DNA from 4 places in the Cytobacillus oceanisediminis genome. Region 1 is predicted to be linked to each of the others. Evidence: predicted binding sites of a transcription regulator. Region 1 holds the regulator's gene; each other region holds the start of a gene.
What was found. Region 1 encodes Rex, which represses fermentation and respiration genes when NADH is low (regulators of the CRP and FNR family bind a similar motif). Its sites were predicted from a motif close to TTGTGAAATATTTCACAA; they were not measured.
Positions count from the first base shown of each region.

Region 2: a site for Rex is predicted at 1,848-1,865, ahead of IRB79_RS00965 (L-lactate dehydrogenase). Genes of this name have one in related genera too.
Region 3: a site for Rex is predicted at 2,145-2,162, ahead of qoxA (cytochrome aa3 quinol oxidase subunit II). Genes of this name have one in related genera too.
Region 4: a site for Rex is predicted at 2,331-2,348, ahead of pflB (formate C-acetyltransferase). Genes of this name have one in related genera too.

Region 1 covers NZ_CP065511.1:525,340-529,559, forward strand. The annotation lists gene abc-f (ribosomal protection-like ABC-F family protein) at 1-1,413, opposite strand, end outside; gene moaC (cyclic pyranopterin monophosphate synthase MoaC) at 1,604-2,086, shown strand; gene IRB79_RS02795 (redox-sensing transcriptional repressor Rex) at 2,114-2,758, shown strand; gene IRB79_RS02800 (YdiK family protein) at 2,781-2,984, opposite strand; gene IRB79_RS02805 (CPBP family intramembrane glutamic endopeptidase) at 3,022-3,747, opposite strand; gene groES (co-chaperone GroES) at 4,065-4,220, shown strand, end outside.
Region 2 covers NZ_CP065511.1:194,066-198,285, forward strand. The annotation lists gene IRB79_RS00960 (L-lactate permease) at 1-741, opposite strand, end outside; gene IRB79_RS00965 (L-lactate dehydrogenase) at 777-1,706, opposite strand; gene IRB79_RS00970 (hypothetical protein) at 1,980-2,357, opposite strand; gene guaD (guanine deaminase) at 2,584-3,951, shown strand; gene yeiL (transcriptional regulator YeiL) at 4,021-4,220, opposite strand, start outside.
Region 3 covers NZ_CP065511.1:2,741,299-2,745,518, forward strand. The annotation lists gene IRB79_RS13880 (CAP domain-containing protein) at 1-321, opposite strand, end outside; gene IRB79_RS13885 (hypothetical protein) at 474-650, shown strand; gene ltaE (low-specificity L-threonine aldolase) at 697-1,728, opposite strand; gene qoxA (cytochrome aa3 quinol oxidase subunit II) at 2,195-3,184, shown strand; gene qoxB (cytochrome aa3 quinol oxidase subunit I) at 3,174-4,220, shown strand, end outside.
Region 4 covers NZ_CP065511.1:2,697,800-2,702,019, forward strand. The annotation lists gene IRB79_RS13670 (response regulator transcription factor) at 1-858, opposite strand, end outside; gene IRB79_RS13675 (cupredoxin domain-containing protein) at 1,007-1,459, shown strand; gene IRB79_RS13680 (CAP domain-containing protein) at 1,501-2,013, opposite strand; gene pflB (formate C-acetyltransferase) at 2,423-4,220, shown strand, end outside.

The DNA.
Region 1 (4,220 bases):
GTCGAGGATTAAGAAATTGGCTTTCTGCATCATAAGCTTCGCAAGCGCAAGACGTGCCTTTTCACCGCCGCTCAGTGTTGAAACAGTTTTAAGAACATCATCACCAGAGAAAAGAAAGTTCCCAAGTATTGTCCGGATTTCCTTTTCCGGTTTTAGCGGGTATTCATCCCATAATTCGTTCAGGACTCTTTTATTGCTGGTGAGTTCCGCCTGTTCCTGGTCATAGTAGCCAATTGTCACATTGGAACCATACTGAATCTCCCCAGAAAAAGAAGAGATTTTTTTGATGATGGTTTTGAGCAAAGTGGATTTGCCAATTCCATTTGGCCCTACAAGTGCTATGCTGTCGCCTCTTGCCAGTCGCAGTGAAATATTCTCGCTTACTATCTCTTCATAGCCTATAGCAAGAGAATGAATATTTAAAACCTCATTGCCCGATTGCCGGTCAATGTCAAAGCCAAAAGAAGCTGATTTCTCGTCTCCCAGCGGCCTGTCCATCACGTCCATTCTGGCCAGCTGCTTTCTGCGGCTTTGTGCCCTTTTGGTTGTGGAAGCACGGGCAAGGTTTCTCTGGATAAAATCCTGCAGCTTAGCGATCTCTTCCTGCTGTTTCTCGAACTGCTTCATTTCTCTTTCAAAGTTAGCATCTTTTTGATCCAGATATGAACTGTAGTTTCCTGGGTACTTTCTTATTTGGTTGCGGGAAATCTCGTAAACCTGGGAAACGACCTTATCAAGGAAATATCGGTCATGGGATACGATTAGAATGGCGCCATTGTATCCCTGCAGGTATTGTTCGAGCCATGATAATGTTTCAATATCCAGGTGGTTGGTAGGCTCGTCCAGTATTAAGATATCAGGCTTTGTCAGCAAAAGTTTACCAAGGGCCATTCTAGTACGCTGTCCGCCGCTCAATGATGAAATTTTAGTGTCATATCCCAATGAGCTGAAGTTGAGTCCATGGAGAATGGAACGGATATCTGCCTCATATTGATAGCCGCCATTTTCTTTGAAATCAACCTGAAGCTTGTCGTATTCTTTTAAGATGCGTTCATAGGCATCAGAATTATTTAGGACATCAGGGTCCGCCATTTGTCCTTCAAGGCTGCGAAGCTGTTTTTCCTGCTTCTGCAGATGACTAAAAACAGTCAGCATTTCATCCCAAATGGATAACTCTGATTCCAGGCCGGTATTTTGTGCAAGATAGCCAATTGTTACTTCCTTTGGCTTTATAATCTCACCGGAGTCATATGTCATTTGTCTGGCAATAATTTTTAAAAGGGTGGATTTTCCTGCACCATTGCGTCCTACTAGCGCAATCCTGTCCCTGGTTTGTACTTCAAGCTTTATATTGGTTAAAATGGGATCAGCGCCAAAATTTTTTGCCAGCTGATTGACTTGTAATAGTATCATGTTCTTTCACCTCGGGTATAGAGTAAGTGTAACTCATTCATATATGTTCGGCAATAAAGGAGACAGGACTATAAGCCCTTCTGCAGGGCATTAAATCGAGACAAAAGGCAAATAAATATGTGAAGAACAATACAAAGCACATACAAAGTAACAGAAAAATAGTGTATGATTTTGAAGAGAGGTGTTTTGAATGGCGGATTTTACTCATTTTAATCAAGAGGGCAGGGCAAAAATGGTGGATGTCAGTGATAAACCTGAGACGGCACGGACGGCCATCGCTCAATCAAGTATTGCTGTTAATCAGGAGATATACGAGAAGATAACATCCAACACTATGAAAAAAGGGGATGTACTCGCTGTTGCACAAACTGCAGGCATTATGGCGAGCAAGAAAACATGGGACATTATTCCGATGTGCCATCCGCTGCCGCTTAAGGGCGTGGACATTTCATTTTCATGGAAGGCGGAAGAGGAAGAGTTTGTCCTGATCATTACTGCTTCTGTAAAAACGAAGGGAAATACGGGTGTGGAAATGGAAGCGTTAACAGCCGCTTCTGTCTGTGCGCTGACCGTATATGACATGTGCAAGGCTGTAGATAAAGGAATGGTGATTGGGCCAACCTTTTTAATAGAGAAAACAGGCGGGAAAAACGGAGATTTTAAAAGAAATTAATTCATCATAAGAAATGGGGATGGACGAATGGCCAATGAACCAATTAAGATACCGCAAGCAACAGCTAAACGGCTGCCTTTATATTACCGCTTTCTAAAAAACCTTCACTCATCAGGCAAACAAAGAGTCTCTTCAGCAGAATTGAGTGAGGCGGTAAAAGTGGATTCTGCAACAATCCGCCGCGACTTTTCGTACTTTGGTGCGTTAGGGAAAAAAGGATATGGATATAATGTGAATTACCTGCTGAGCTTCTTTCGAAAGACTCTTGACCAGGATGAGCTGACTAAAGTAGCTTTGGTCGGGGTAGGTAATTTAGGAACAGCTTTTCTTAACTATAATTTCCTTAAAAATAATAATACCAAAATAGAAGTGGCTTTTGATGTTGATGAGAGTAAGGTTGGTACGAAAATCGGAGATGTGCCGGTCCATCATATGGATGACCTTGAAGAAGTTATTGTAAAAAATAATATTCAGGTGGCGATTTTAACGGTGCCGGCACCGCCTGCCCAGGCTATTACCGATCGGATGGTGAATGCGAAAATAAAAGGAATCCTTAATTTTACACCTGCGAGGCTCACTGTGCCAGCCTCGATTCGGATTCACCATATCGATCTGGCAGTGGAATTGCAGTCACTTGTTTATTTTCTGAAAAATTATCCTGAAGAAGTGTAAAAAAAATGAGCCTTTTGCGGGCTCATTTTTTCATTTTATTTTTCATTTTAAAATGCAGGCCAACCATCCGCAGACCGGTGCCAAAATCGAATGTGGCAATTATGATCAGAAAATAAGTAAAGAATCCCCAGGTTTCTTCACGCTGGATATTCTGTATCGCTATAAAAGTGAAAAGGCATCCGAGAAGGATGTAAATAAAGCCTGAAAACAAAGGTGTGCTTCTCATCAAAATCCCCCAGTAAGTTTAAAACTCCACAGCTATGCTAGAAAAAGCTGATAAAGCTCTGCATTTTTTCCATTTCTTCTAACCATTTTTGCATATTCTCCTGATTCAGCTGGACAACCGCAACAAAGGTGTTCATCGCCACATGGGCGAAAATCGGCACAATAATCCGCTTCGTTTTGACATATAAGAAGGCAAAGGTGAACCCCATTGCCGAGTACAGCAGTACATGTTCAGGCTCAAAATGGGCAAGTGCAAAAATGACTGAGCTGATCAGGGCCGATAGGAAGAAGTTGAAGCGCTTATGAAGAGAACCGAAAATAATTTTTCTAAAGACGATTTCCTCAAGGATTGGCCCAATGACTGAACTGATTAAAATAACGATTGGCGATGCTTCAATAATCCGGATAATCTGCTGCGTATTTTCAGACCCCATTTCAATGCCAATCATATTTTCAATGCTTGCAGCAGTAGCTTGAGCGATCAAGGCCAAAAATATGCCCCCTATTGCCCAGCCCACTGAGCTTGCTGCGGAAGAAGCATCCCTATCCAGGCCTCTTTTCATCTCTTTTCTTAATAATAGAAGCGTAATGATCAGTGTAACCGTAAAACTGATGACAAGCCAGTAGGCTACAGCCAGGATTTGCATGTTTTCGGGATTCTGTCCAAGGGCATCTGCAATAAATAACACAAGCGGAACGCCAAACAAACTGGACAGCTGCATGGCAATATAAGCTATTAATATAATCCAATATTCCTTCTTCAAAATGTTATACTCCTTAATCTGAGTGTTGGAAAACAAGTCCTAAAGCCATTGTACTCTTAATAAGGAGCGGGTTTCAAATATCAGCATCAAAGCAGGAAAATACCATGGTTAAAGTGTAGAGTTCCGAAGCATACTTAAGAGGTTGTCTGTGTCGAAAAATAGCGTGTATGGGCGGATGAAATTTTTTCTAAAAAATTTAAGCTTCACCCTTGCAAATAGAAATGAGATTCATTAATATAATAATTGTGTTAGCACTCATACAGAGAGAGTGCTAATAAATAAAAATATTTACATATTATTTGAGGAGGTTGTTTCACTTGTTAAAGCCACTAGGTGATCGAATCATTATCGAGCTTGTTGAAACTGAAGAAAAAACTGCAAGCGGCATCGTACTGCCGGACACTGCTAAAGAGAAGCCTCAAGAAGGTAAAGTTGTAGCTGTGGGAACTGGCCGCGTTCTTGAAAATGGCGAG
Region 2 (4,220 bases), 330 kb from region 1:
CGGTCCTACAAATACGGTAATGAGTGCTTGAGTGACAGTGTACACACCAGCTGTGATCAGGATTGCCGGTAATATTTCCTTAATTCCTTTAAACCCATCAATGAGCCATATTAATAAAAAAGGAATGGTAAAGTTAATAATCGGCAGTGTCAGTGCTGTCATTATTGACACATCCATGGAAGTGACGCCTTGAATACCGAACGTATCGACAATGCCGACCGGTATTCCGATCGCTCCAAAAGCACCCGAAGCACCGTTTGCAATGAGACAGAGCATCGCTGCCTGTAAAGGCTTGAAGCCCAGTGACACTAACAGCACGGCACAAATGGCAATCGGTACGCCGAAACCGGCAGCCCCTTCGAGAAAGGCATTAAAGCAAAATCCAATCAGCAGAAATTGAATGCGCTGGTCTTGGGAAATCCCGGCTATGCTTCCTCGCAAAATATCGAACTTGCCGGATGCCACCGAAATTTTATATAGCCACACAGCCATGACAATAATCCACCCAATCGGCCAAATCCCTGCCGCAGCACCTTGAATAATACTTCCCGCCGCTTCTCCGAAGGGCAACTTAAAAATAATAAGTGCGATAAAAAAAGTAACAGCTAAATTTAATAGGGCTGCATGAATGCCCTTCATTTTTAATACCGTCAGGCAAAGCAGAAATAAAAGGATCGGGATGGCGGCCACTAGGGATGAAACAGCAAGGTTATGAAAAGGATTGAACGTTTCCACTAACATATGATCTGCCCCTTTGGTTCTAAGATGTCAACTCGTTATAATGCTGAATTTTGAATGTCTTTTAAGGTTTGAATTGATTTGGCAAGCTTCCTTTTTTCATCCTCGGTCAGTGACAGCTCCACAATATTCTTCACACCGTTTCTGGTAATCACAGATGGAATCCCGACAAAGACATCACGATGGCCATATTCTCCTTCTAACAGTGCGCCAACCGGCAATACCACATTTTCATTTCGTAAAATGGCTTTTGTTATTCGGACCAGCCCCATCGCAATCCCATAATAGGTTGCACCTTTTGCGTTAATAATTTCATATGCAGCGTCCCGCACTTGAACAGCTATTTCTTCTTTTCTTTCCTCTGTTAACCTCTCTGCTACGGGGGTTCCGGCAATATTGGCGAAGCTCCATACCGGGAATTGAGAGTCGCCATGTTCACCGATAATATATCCATGGACACTTACGGCTGCTGTATCAAATTCTTTCCCCAATAAATAACGGAATCTGGCAGAATCCAGAATGGTTCCAGAACCAATGACTCTTTCTTTAGGCAGGCCGGAGAATTTCAAGGTTGCATAAGACAATATATCGACTGGATTGGTTGCAACTAAGAAAATGCCATTAAATCCAGAGTCCATAATACTCTCTACAATAGATTTGAAAATTTTCACGTTTTTATTCACGAGATCCAGCCGGGTTTCTCCCGGTTTTTGTGCTGCACCTGCACAGATCACCACAAGAGCGGCATCCTTACAGTCTTCATAAAAACCATATCTAATCGTCATAGCCGTTGGGGCATAAACAATGCCGTGGTTTAGATCCATGACATCTCCTTTTGCTTTCTCTTCATTTAAATCGACAATGACAAGCTCATCACATAAGCCCTGATTTAATAACGCATACGCATAACTTGATCCAACGGCTCCATTTCCTACTAGTACTATTTTGTTTCCTAATGTTACATTCATTTTGATTTCCCCCAATATCTATTTGTGAAACTCTTCACATATTGTTGTTAAAAAAATTCATTGCATTCAATTTAATTTAGGTGATTGTAAATTATGTGAAATAATTCACATATAACTTTAAAAAAATATCAATATAATCACTTGTGAAGTGTTTCACAATAAAAATATATCAATATTTTTGATTTCACGCAAGTTTTTTCTTAAGCTTTTTATAAAATAGAGAAGCGCCAGCCCCTGGTAAGCTGCCGTATAGCGGGGAGCTGGCACTGATCATTATTTCACTAATACTTTTTTACGGACTTCATCCTGAATAGGATTTGTGCCATTCTCCACACCCAGCTCATTCAACCATTTACGATAGGCGATGGTAAGGGCGTCTGACTTCAGATGCAGCTCTGCCTGTAAGTCCAGTGGAAGAAGCTCCGGCTTTTGGCTTTGGACGATATCTAAGTCCTGATAAAAAATCGTATCCTGGAATTTAATAAAAGGCTCATCCGGCATGTCCAGATCATAGTTTCTGGTCAACAGCATAAATGCCTTGGCCTGCTCTTGATCCTCTTGATTGACAGCAAGCAGAATCGTCAGTTCATCATCCGATCCTTCCGTTGTTTTTGTAAAACGGGCGGTAGTCGGATTGAGGATTTCATACACATAGTTAGCATATCCGCCTTTGGAGCGTCCGTCAGGGTTCGGCTGATAGACCGGAATTTTACTAGTAATCCATCATAAGAACCCCCTGTTGGTGTTATGATATCCATATAATCTCTGTTTCTATTAAACAGACCAATAGAAAAAAGCCCAAAGTATATGCTCTCCCCAAACGTAAAAATTTACAATGACTATAGTAGCACAAAACACGAACATTAGGAAGGTGTTTATGAGTAAATATACGTATATTTTTCGTGGAACCGCTTTTTCCAGTCATTCTCCTAAGAAAATAAATATTTTTAAAGATTACTTATTTTTCGTAAATTCAAATGGAATGATTGAAAAAATGGCGGGTCCTGAGCATGAGGACTACCAATCCCTGCTGGCTGCCTATGAGGGACAGGAGAACTTTCACCGCTTAGCAGACGGGCAATATTTCCTGCCTGGTTTTGTGGACTTGCATGTCCATGCGCCGCAATGGGCTCAATCAGGGACAGCTTTGGATATTCCCCTCTATGACTGGCTCCACACATACACATTTCCATTAGAGGCCAAATATGCAGATTTGGCTTTTGCCAAGAAGGTTTATGAAGATCTCGTGAATACACTGCTCGCAAATGGAACCACGACGGTCCTCTACTTTGCAACCGTCCATAAAGAGGCCAGTTTATTATTAGCGGAAATATGTGCTGAAAAAGGGCAGAGGGGCTTAGTGGGTAAAGTCGTCATGGATGATCCTGAACAAAATCCAGACTATTATCGTGATGCAGATGCGAAAACAGCATTAGCCGATACGGAGGAGTTCATTTTAGCCGTGAAGGAGCTGGCCAAAACGGTTAAACAAGGCGTGTATCCTGTTGTTACACCGCGCTTCATACCAAGCTGTTCAGATGAAGCACTGAAGGGCCTGGGCGAACTGGCTGCCAAGTATGATACACATATTCAATCCCACTGCAGTGAAAGTGACTGGGCCCACAGTTATGTACAAGACCGCTTCAGCAAGCATGATGCAGCTGCCCTGCATGATTTCGGATTATTAGGCGAAAAATCGGTGATGGCTCATTGCAATTTCCTTGATGACCATGATGCAGAGCTGTTTGCAAGTACAGGCACTGCAATCAGCCACTGTCCGCTGTCCAATGCCTACTTCGCCAATAGCGTGATTCCAATCAAGCGTTTTATGGCTAAGGGAATCGATATTGGATTAGGGACGGATATTTCAGCTGGCGCGACTCCAAGTCTTTATGATAATGCCAAGCAGGCTGTTGTCTCCTCCAGAATGCTGGAAGACGGAGTAAATCCGGCTCTTCCTGCCGAGGAACGTGGTGTACCGGATTCCCGGATTTCCATCCATGAAGCCTTTTACCTGGCTACTGCCGGCGGAGGAGAAAGCTTGAGTCTGCCTATTGGGCGAATTCAGGAGAACTATGCATGGGACGTTCAAATCGTCGATACGAAAGTACCGGGAGCAAGCCTTCCTATCTTTGCTGAAAATGAAGCGTTACATGATATTTTCCAGAAAATCATGTATCTTGTCCGTCCGGAGCATATTCGGGTAGTCTGGGTGCAAGGGGAAAAGGTTCACTCGCGTTCTTGAGAGCTTGCGTAAATGCCACATGGCTTTTTCCATGTGGCATTTTTTATAGGTGCACAGCTAGCCTTATTCTTACTCATTCTTCAGCACATCAGCAAGCCTGTGCAGTGCGTCCGTCTGCCGGATATGGTAATGGCGCCCTTCCTTCTGCAGGTATCCTTTTTCGCAAAACTGCACAAGAACATGCAATAAGTGGCGATAAGATACCCCTAAAAAATCACAGACGGTCACATGCTTTTCCTTATAGGCCTCCCCATCAGCGGTTTGCAGGA
Region 3 (4,220 bases), 2.2 Mb from region 1:
TTGCTGCTGGTCTTCTCCGAATTGGAATAGGGGCATTCCGCCATCATCTGTTAATTGGCTGTGTGGAAATTCCTGACTTGGTGTTGCTGTACTGTAAGAATTCGGGTCAATGGTGAGATAGCCATTATTTACACGCTGCAATTCCAGAGGTGCTGCTCCCCGTCTTTCTCTATCCACATTCACATTATTTGTATTGCTTATTTCCTGGAGATCTTCCCCTGTCAAGGCCCCGGAATCCATTCCTTGCTCTGCGTTATTATTACATGCCGCGAGCATGAGAATCAGGAAGAGGCCAAGCAGAAAATTTTTCTTTAAGTTCATTTTTCAATTCTCCTTTAGAAAGTGTTATTTTAACTTTCTTATCATATGGAGTCAGTCATAAAGTATAGGTGGAAAAATTGAGAAGTCATCGAGAGAGAACGTAAACATTGTTTGGCATATCTTATTGATAAAGATAACAAGGAGGGATTTCTTTGAGGCAATATATAATTACAGGCATAAATGGTGCACATTATTATGGATATCCTCAGATGCAGTATGGGCCCTGGTGGCAGCCTATTCATCAAGGCTATCCCTATCACAGCATTTGGCATCAAAGTCATTATCATTCCCAGCATTACACTGCTGTTCCGATGCAAAGAATAATTTGAAACAGAAAAACGCATGTTTAACGGAGAACATGCGTTTTAAATCTGATTATAAAGTTTGATCAGCTGTTTTTTGAATGGCTTTTATTGCATGATCAAGTTGGAGCTTAGTCACGTCATAGTGAGTGACAAAACGCACATAAGAGGGTCCAAAAGTTCCTGAAAGTACGCCTTCAGCTTTTAACCTATCAACAAATTCAGATGAATTCATTTTAAGATTTTTTACATCAGCGACAATGATATTCGTATCCACTTGATTGACGATTTCAATGCCTTTGATTTGTCCAAGTCTCTGTTCAAGATATTGAGCATTTTCGTGATCCTCGGCTAAACGCTCTCTCATATTCGTTAATGCAACCAGTCCGGGAGCAGCTATGATCCCAGCCTGGCGGAGTCCTCCGCCCAATCTTTTGCGCCATTTTCTTGCTGCAGCAATAAATTCCCTGCTGCCTGCAAGAATGGAACCCACTGGAGCACCGAGTCCCTTTGAGAGACATACTTGCACAGTATCGCATTGTTTAGCCAATTCTGAAGCCGGCAGGTTTAATGCTGCAGCAGCATTAAACAGTCTGGCACCATCAATATGTACGGGAATATTATTCGTTTTTGCAATGCTGTAAATTTCTTTCATATTATTAATAGGTATTACGGCTCCGCCAGCTCTGTTATGAGTATTTTCCAGACAAATCAATCCTGTTTCCGGATAATGCTGATCTTCTCCCCTAATGGCATACTCCACTTCTGAGGGATTCATTGCACCTCGTGACCCATTTAGCGTCCTTGTCTGGACTCCGGCAAATGCGGATGAAGCACCGCTTTCATAATAAAAAATATGGCTTTCTGCTTCGAGAATAATTTCATTGCCCGGTCGGCAGTGTGTTAAGATGGCAATCTGGTTTCCCTGAGTGCCGCTCGTTACAAACAGAGCTGCCTCCTTACCAAGCACCTCAGCAGCGGTCTCTTCCAATTTATTGATTGATGGATCCTCTCCATATACGTCATCCCCAACTTCTGCTTCATAAGCAGCTTTCCTCATTTCTTCAGTTGGCTTTGTAACTGTATCACTTCTTAAATCAATCATACCCTCACCCTGTCCTTATCTATTTTTAGTCCATGTTACTGTACTATTCAGTATTTTTCAACAAAGGGAGAATGAACATTATTCATTCATTAATTATTGCATTGAAGTTTTTATTGGAGATTTTTTACTAGAGGATAAAAGTAAAATCAGAAATTTAGGGTGGCGCATTAAAGTTCAAAATTTGTTCAAAAGTTGTTTTTGATGATCAAAACCTTGCAATAATGCTATTTGTGAAAAATTATCAGTTGTCCAAATCACTTACATTTATTTCCTTCCCACTTTTGTCACAACTTTTCACATTTGCTTATGTTAATATCATTTACACAGTGATAACTAAGTTAAATAAAGGTTTAAAGGATGTTTATGTTTACCAGCTATATATTTTTTTGGCATCTTTGTGAAAACCCGCACATTATTTGTGAATTATTTAACAATAGTTTTTGTCAAAAAGGAGATGAAACATCAGATGAAGAAAATGCTGCTCTCTTTAACAGCTCTATTGCCCTTAATGGTTCTCAGCGGCTGTAATATGGTTGTATTTGAACCTCAGGGCCCCGTTGCAAGAAGCATAACCGAATTAATTAACTGGTCCCTGATCTGGATGCTTCTTGTCGTTGCAGTTGTATTTGGATTATTCGGCTACATTGTCTGGAAATACAGGGAACGACCTGAAAATAAAGATTATGAACCCCCGGAGGAGCATGGCAGTACACTCCTTGAAATTATCTGGACCGGGATTCCGATATTAATTGTCATTGCCCTGACAATCCCGACAGTAAAAACTCTTTATGCTCTGGAAGAAACACCAAAGGGCTATGAAGAAAAAGAACCTATTACAATACATGTAACATCTGCTGACTGGAAATGGATCTTCAGCTATCCTGAAGAAGGCATTGAGACAGTGAACTATGTAAATATACCGGAAGATACGCCAGTTCTCTTTAAGATGACATCTGCAAGCACCATGCAATCTTTCTGGGTGCCAGCTCTTGGCGGACAAAAGTATACCATGCCAAAAATGGAAACAGAATTGTATCTTGTTGCAGACAACCCTGGATCTTATGAAGGCCAGAACACGAACTTTAACGGCCGAGGATATGCGGATATGAAATTTGAAGTGCTTGCACAAACCCAGGAAGATTTTGACCAATGGGTTGACGACGTTAAGGATACAGCTCCCAAGCTAACGGAAGATGAGTATGAAGGGCTGCTGAAGCCTACTCATTTAGGAAGACTGACATATTCCAATACTCATTTAGAATGGGTCAATCATGCTGATCCAAATTCGAAGGCTTATACAAATCCTGAGCTCTACAGAGGCCATGGATATCAAGGTAAAACTTTCGAAGAAGATGACAATTATAAAAATGAGAATCCAAACGTAATTGAAGGTCATGGCGAAGAAGAAAGCCATGATAGTCAAGAAAACCATGGAGGTGACCATCATGGGCATTAAATGGGATGAGTTTTTTATTACTGGGGACCCCCTTATACTAGGTTCACAGATTGCTATTTTATTAACAATGATTGGTGCAGTCGCTGGCATCACTTATTTAAAAAAGTGGAAATACCTTTGGACAGAATGGCTGACTACAGTTGATCATAAAAAAATCGGTATCATGTATATCATCTCCGCAGTATTGATGTTCTTCCGCGGCGGGATGGACGGCTTGCTGATGAAAGCTCAGACAGCACGCCCTGAAATGGAATTTCTGAATTCCCAGCACTATAATGAAATCTTTACAACACACGGCGTTATTATGATTCTTTTCATGGCTATGCCGTTTTTGATTGGATTAATGAACGTAGTCATTCCGCTGCAGATCGGTGCGCGTGACGTTGCCTTTCCACAGCTGAATGCTCTAAGCTTCTGGCTGTTCTTCAGCGGAGCTATGCTATTTAATATTTCCTTCGTCATCGGAGGATCGCCTGATGCAGGCTGGACATCTTACTTCCCTCTTGCAGGCAAGGAATTCAGCCCGGGAATCGGCAATAACTTTTACGCAGTCGCACTGCAAATTGCTGGTATCGGTACTCTAATGACAGGTATAAACTTTATTGTCACGATTTTGAAAATGAAAACAAAAGGCATGACATTGATGAAAATGCCGATGTTCACTTGGACTACCTTTGTAACATCCATTCTGATTGTGGCTGCTTTCCCAATTTTCACAGTTGCATTGGCATTGATGACATTCGACCGTCTGTATGGAACACACTTCTTTACAGTATCAGGCGGCGGAATGGATATGCTTTGGGCTAACCTATTCTGGCTATGGGGACATCCTGAGGTTTACATTGTTGCCCTTCCTGCTTTCGGGATTTTCTCAGAAGTTATTGCAACATTCTCAAGAAAATCTTTGTTTGGATATAAATCAATGGTATTTTCCATCCTTGGAATTGCGCTTTTAAGTATGGTTGTATGGGTTCACCATTTCTATACAATGGGATCAGGCCCTGCAGTTAACTCTTTCTTCTCCATCACGACGATG
Region 4 (4,220 bases), 2.2 Mb from region 1:
ATCAATCCATCTGCTTTGTTCCTCGGGAGTTAAGAATGGATCAATCGAAAGCCACTTAGGCAATGAGTTCTCCTCAATTACCTGATTAAATCCCCTGTAAAAAGTTAACTCCATCAGTTTCCTGTTCGCAAGATAGTGGCTTCTGACGGTTCCGCCGTCCTCCTGACCAGTATAAATGCTGATGGCAATTTGTTCTGCTGATGTTTCCTGCCAATCTCTCATAAATCTGAGGCTCTCCTCTTTCCAGGCCACATCAGATTTTTCAGCAATAATCAAAATCATATCACTCAAAATAAAATAGTGAACTGTTTTTTGGAAAGTATAGCTTTCAAGAAATTTATATAGCTTTGGAAGCTCCAGCGTATTTTCAGTCTTAATTCCGATAGATACAAGTGGTTTAGCCGAATCAGATCTTTCTATAAATAAATCCTGGTAATTGAAGTCTTTTTCAGCTTTCTGACTGGGATTTTGTTCAGCAGCCCGAATAGTCATCTGATTACGCCTATGAATCTTTCTCGCTGATTTTAATAAAATATCTGCTGAAATCGGCTTAAGTATTAAATCGGATACACCCATGTCGATGGCTCTTTTTGCTTGTGAAAAGGTCGCTTCCATTGTTAAGGCAATCAAATCCGGCCCTATGATCTGAGTGGTTTTTAAAAATGAACCATAATTTTCTTCATTTATTAGATCAAGTTCAAAAATCAATAGGTCTGGCTGAAAAGTTTCAAGCTTCTTAATAAGCCCTGATTCATTTTGGGCGGACTCTACTTGCCATGCGTTCATAGAAGATTTAAGAAGCCACTCTATGCCTTTTGTATCGTACTCATCCCGATTGGCCACAAGTACTTTGTACATGCTGCCACATCCTTTTTTAATTCTATTATGAAATAATATTTTGGCAAATGTAAAGAAATTATCGTAATAATCTCAGAAATATTAGACAAGTTATGATGCCCTTCCTGCATATCTATATATGGACAACCAATTAGGAAGGAGTATGAGCATGCCTTTTGTTGTATTAAAGAAACGCAGCATCATTGCATTTGTCATCATATTTTCAGTCATCGTTTCTGCATCAGTATGGTTTTTTTCAAAGTCTGATAGTATGACGGTATTCAACCAGACGGAGGGAGAAAAAGTCCGGGAAATTCACATGGTTACAGGAGAATTTAAAGCCAAGCTGCCTGATGGCAAAGAAATCGAAGCTTATCGCTGGGATCCGGGAACTATTTTTCTGGAAAAAGGTGAAAAGGTAAATCTGAAGATTTGGGGAGTCAATGGAATGGAACATCCATACATCATAGAAGGAACTGATATTAAAGGTGTGGTAAAGAAAGCAGAAGAAACGGTGGTCCCTCTTCAATTTGATAAAGAAGGCGTTTACCGTCTGGTGTGTCTTACTCATCCGGATAAGGATAATAGCGGACCGATGATTGCTTATATTGTAGTAGACTAATGGGAAAAGCAAAAGCACCGGATTATCCGGTGCTTTTCTTCTTACCTCCCAATAAACATCTGTGTCCAGTAATGTCCATAATAACCGCCCTGTGCATATCCCACTCCGATTTCTGTGAAATTGGCTGATAGGATGTTCTTGCGGTGACCTTCGCTGTTCATCCATGCTGTTACAACTTCCTGAGGTGTTTTTTGACCTGCAGCAATGTTTTCTCCAGCGGTTCTGTAAGTTATTCCAAAGCTCTTCATCATATCAAACGGGCTTCCGTATGTAGGAGAGTTGTGATCGAAATACTTCTTATTGATCATATCCTGAGATTTGTATCTTGCCACTCTCGCAAGCTCCCAATTTGATTTTAGAGGCTTTAACCCATATTTTGCCCTTTCCTGGTTTACGAGCTGAACTACCTGCTCTTCCACACTTGTGGTAGCTTTTGATAAAGCAGGAATATTCACCTTTTGTCCAGGATAAATGAAGTTCGGATTTGAAATCTGCCCGTTGGCATTAATGATTTCAGGAACTCCCACCTGATACTTCAGGGCGATCTTCCACATTGTATCCCCTGGCTGAACAGTATGTACTGTTGATGCTTTTGCATCGAAATTGAATCCAAAGACAAGTGCGACAGACAACATTAGAATGAATGAAAGTTTTGATAGTGTTTTCATATTTATATTTAATCAAAATCTCTTATTCTATTAAACAGGTAATTGTTGGCGCTGATTGTAAGAATTTCATGATCTCCTCGTCACTTTTCTTCAAGTTGGATTTTCAATCTCTATATAACAGTTCATAAATACGAGTGGTTTTATAGTACACATAAGCGTTATTAAATACAGTTTTACTATATTTCACAATACGTTCAAAAAGATTGTGATTTATTTCACATTATATCTGTTATATTGAATGTATAGTTAAGTTGTAATAACTGTTATACACATTGATTATATGAGGTGAACGAATATGGAAAGTTGGAATGGCTTTAAAAAGGGCATTTGGACACATGAAATTGATGTTAGAGACTTTATTTTGAAGAATTACTCACCTTTTTTCGGGGATGAATCATTTTTGGAGGGTCCAACAGAAGCTACTTCTTCATTATGGGAACAAGTAATGGATCTCACAAAAAAGGAACGTGATATTGGCGGCGTGCTCGATATGGACACAGAAATCGTCTCAACAATTACTTCACATGGGCCTGGTTACCTGGACCAATATAAAGAAAAAATTGTGGGTGTTCAGACTGACCGTCCGTTTAAGCGCTCTCTTCAGCCATTTGGCGGAGTCAGAATGGCTGTGGCAGCTTGTGAAGCATACGGCTATGAAGCCAGCAAAGATATGGAAAAGATATTTACAGACTATCGCAAAACACATAACCAAGGCGTGTTTGATGCCTATACCGATGAAATGAAACTTGCCCGCAAAGCCGGCATTATTACTGGCCTGCCAGATGCATATGGCCGAGGGAGGATTATCGGTGATTACCGCAGGGTTGCTCTTTATGGAGTTGACCGCTTGATTGAAGCCAAAAAAGCGGATTTGAAATCAACTGCAAGTGTGATGACGGAAGACAATATTCGCCTTAGAGAAGAGATTTCAGAACAGATCAGGGCTCTGGATGAACTGAAGGAGCTGGCAAACAGCTATGGTTTTAATATTTCAAAGCCTGCAGGAAATGCTCTCGAGGCTTTCCAATGGCTGTATTTCGCCTATCTTGCTGCCATCAAAGAACAAAATGGAGCAGCTATGAGCCTTGGCCGTGTCTCGACTTTCCTTGATATTTTCATAGAAAGAGATATCCAGAACAGCATGCTTACCGAGAAGGAAGCCCAGGAACTGGTCGATCACTTTGTCATGAAGCTGCGCCTTGTTAAATTTGCGAGAACGCCTGACTATAATGAATTATTCAGCGGCGATCCTACATGGGTTACAGAGTCCATTGGCGGGATGGCTCTTGATGGCCGTCCGCTTGTTACGAAGAATTCTTACCGGTTCCTTCATACTTTGAATAACCTGGGTCCAGCACCTGAACCGAATTTAACAGTATTATGGTCCAGCAAGCTTCCGGAGAACTTCAAAAAATATTGTGCAAGGATGTCAATAGAAACAAGTTCAATTCAATATGAAAACGATGATATCATGCTTCCTGAATATGGGGATGATTATGGAATTGCCTGCTGTGTTTCTGCAATGGCGATCGGAAAACAAATGCAATTTTTCGGTGCAAGAGCAAACCTTGCAAAGGCCCTGTTATATAGCATTAATGGCGGAAAGGATGAAAAACTTAAGCGTCAGGTCGGCCCTTCCTATGCCCCAATTACCTCAGACATCCTTCAATATGAAGAAGTGATGGAGAAGTTTGATTTAATGATGGAATGGCTGGCAGATCTCTATATTAATACTCTGAATATCATTCATTACATGCATGATAAATATAGCTACGAACGGATCGAAATGGCTCTGCATGACTCCGAAATTCTCAGAACAATGGCCACTGGCATTGCGGGTCTGAGTGTAGCGGCCGACTCACTGAGTGCGATAAAATATGCAACTGTTAAGGCAATCCGTGATGAGAACGGGCTAGTGATTGATTTTATGACAGAAGGAGATTTTCCGAAATACGGCAATAATGATGATCGCGTTGACAGCATAGCTATAGACCTGGTTGAACGGTTTATGAAAAAACTTCGCAAGCATCCGACTTACAGAAACTCTATGCATACGATGTCTATATTAACCATTACATCCAATGTGGTATATG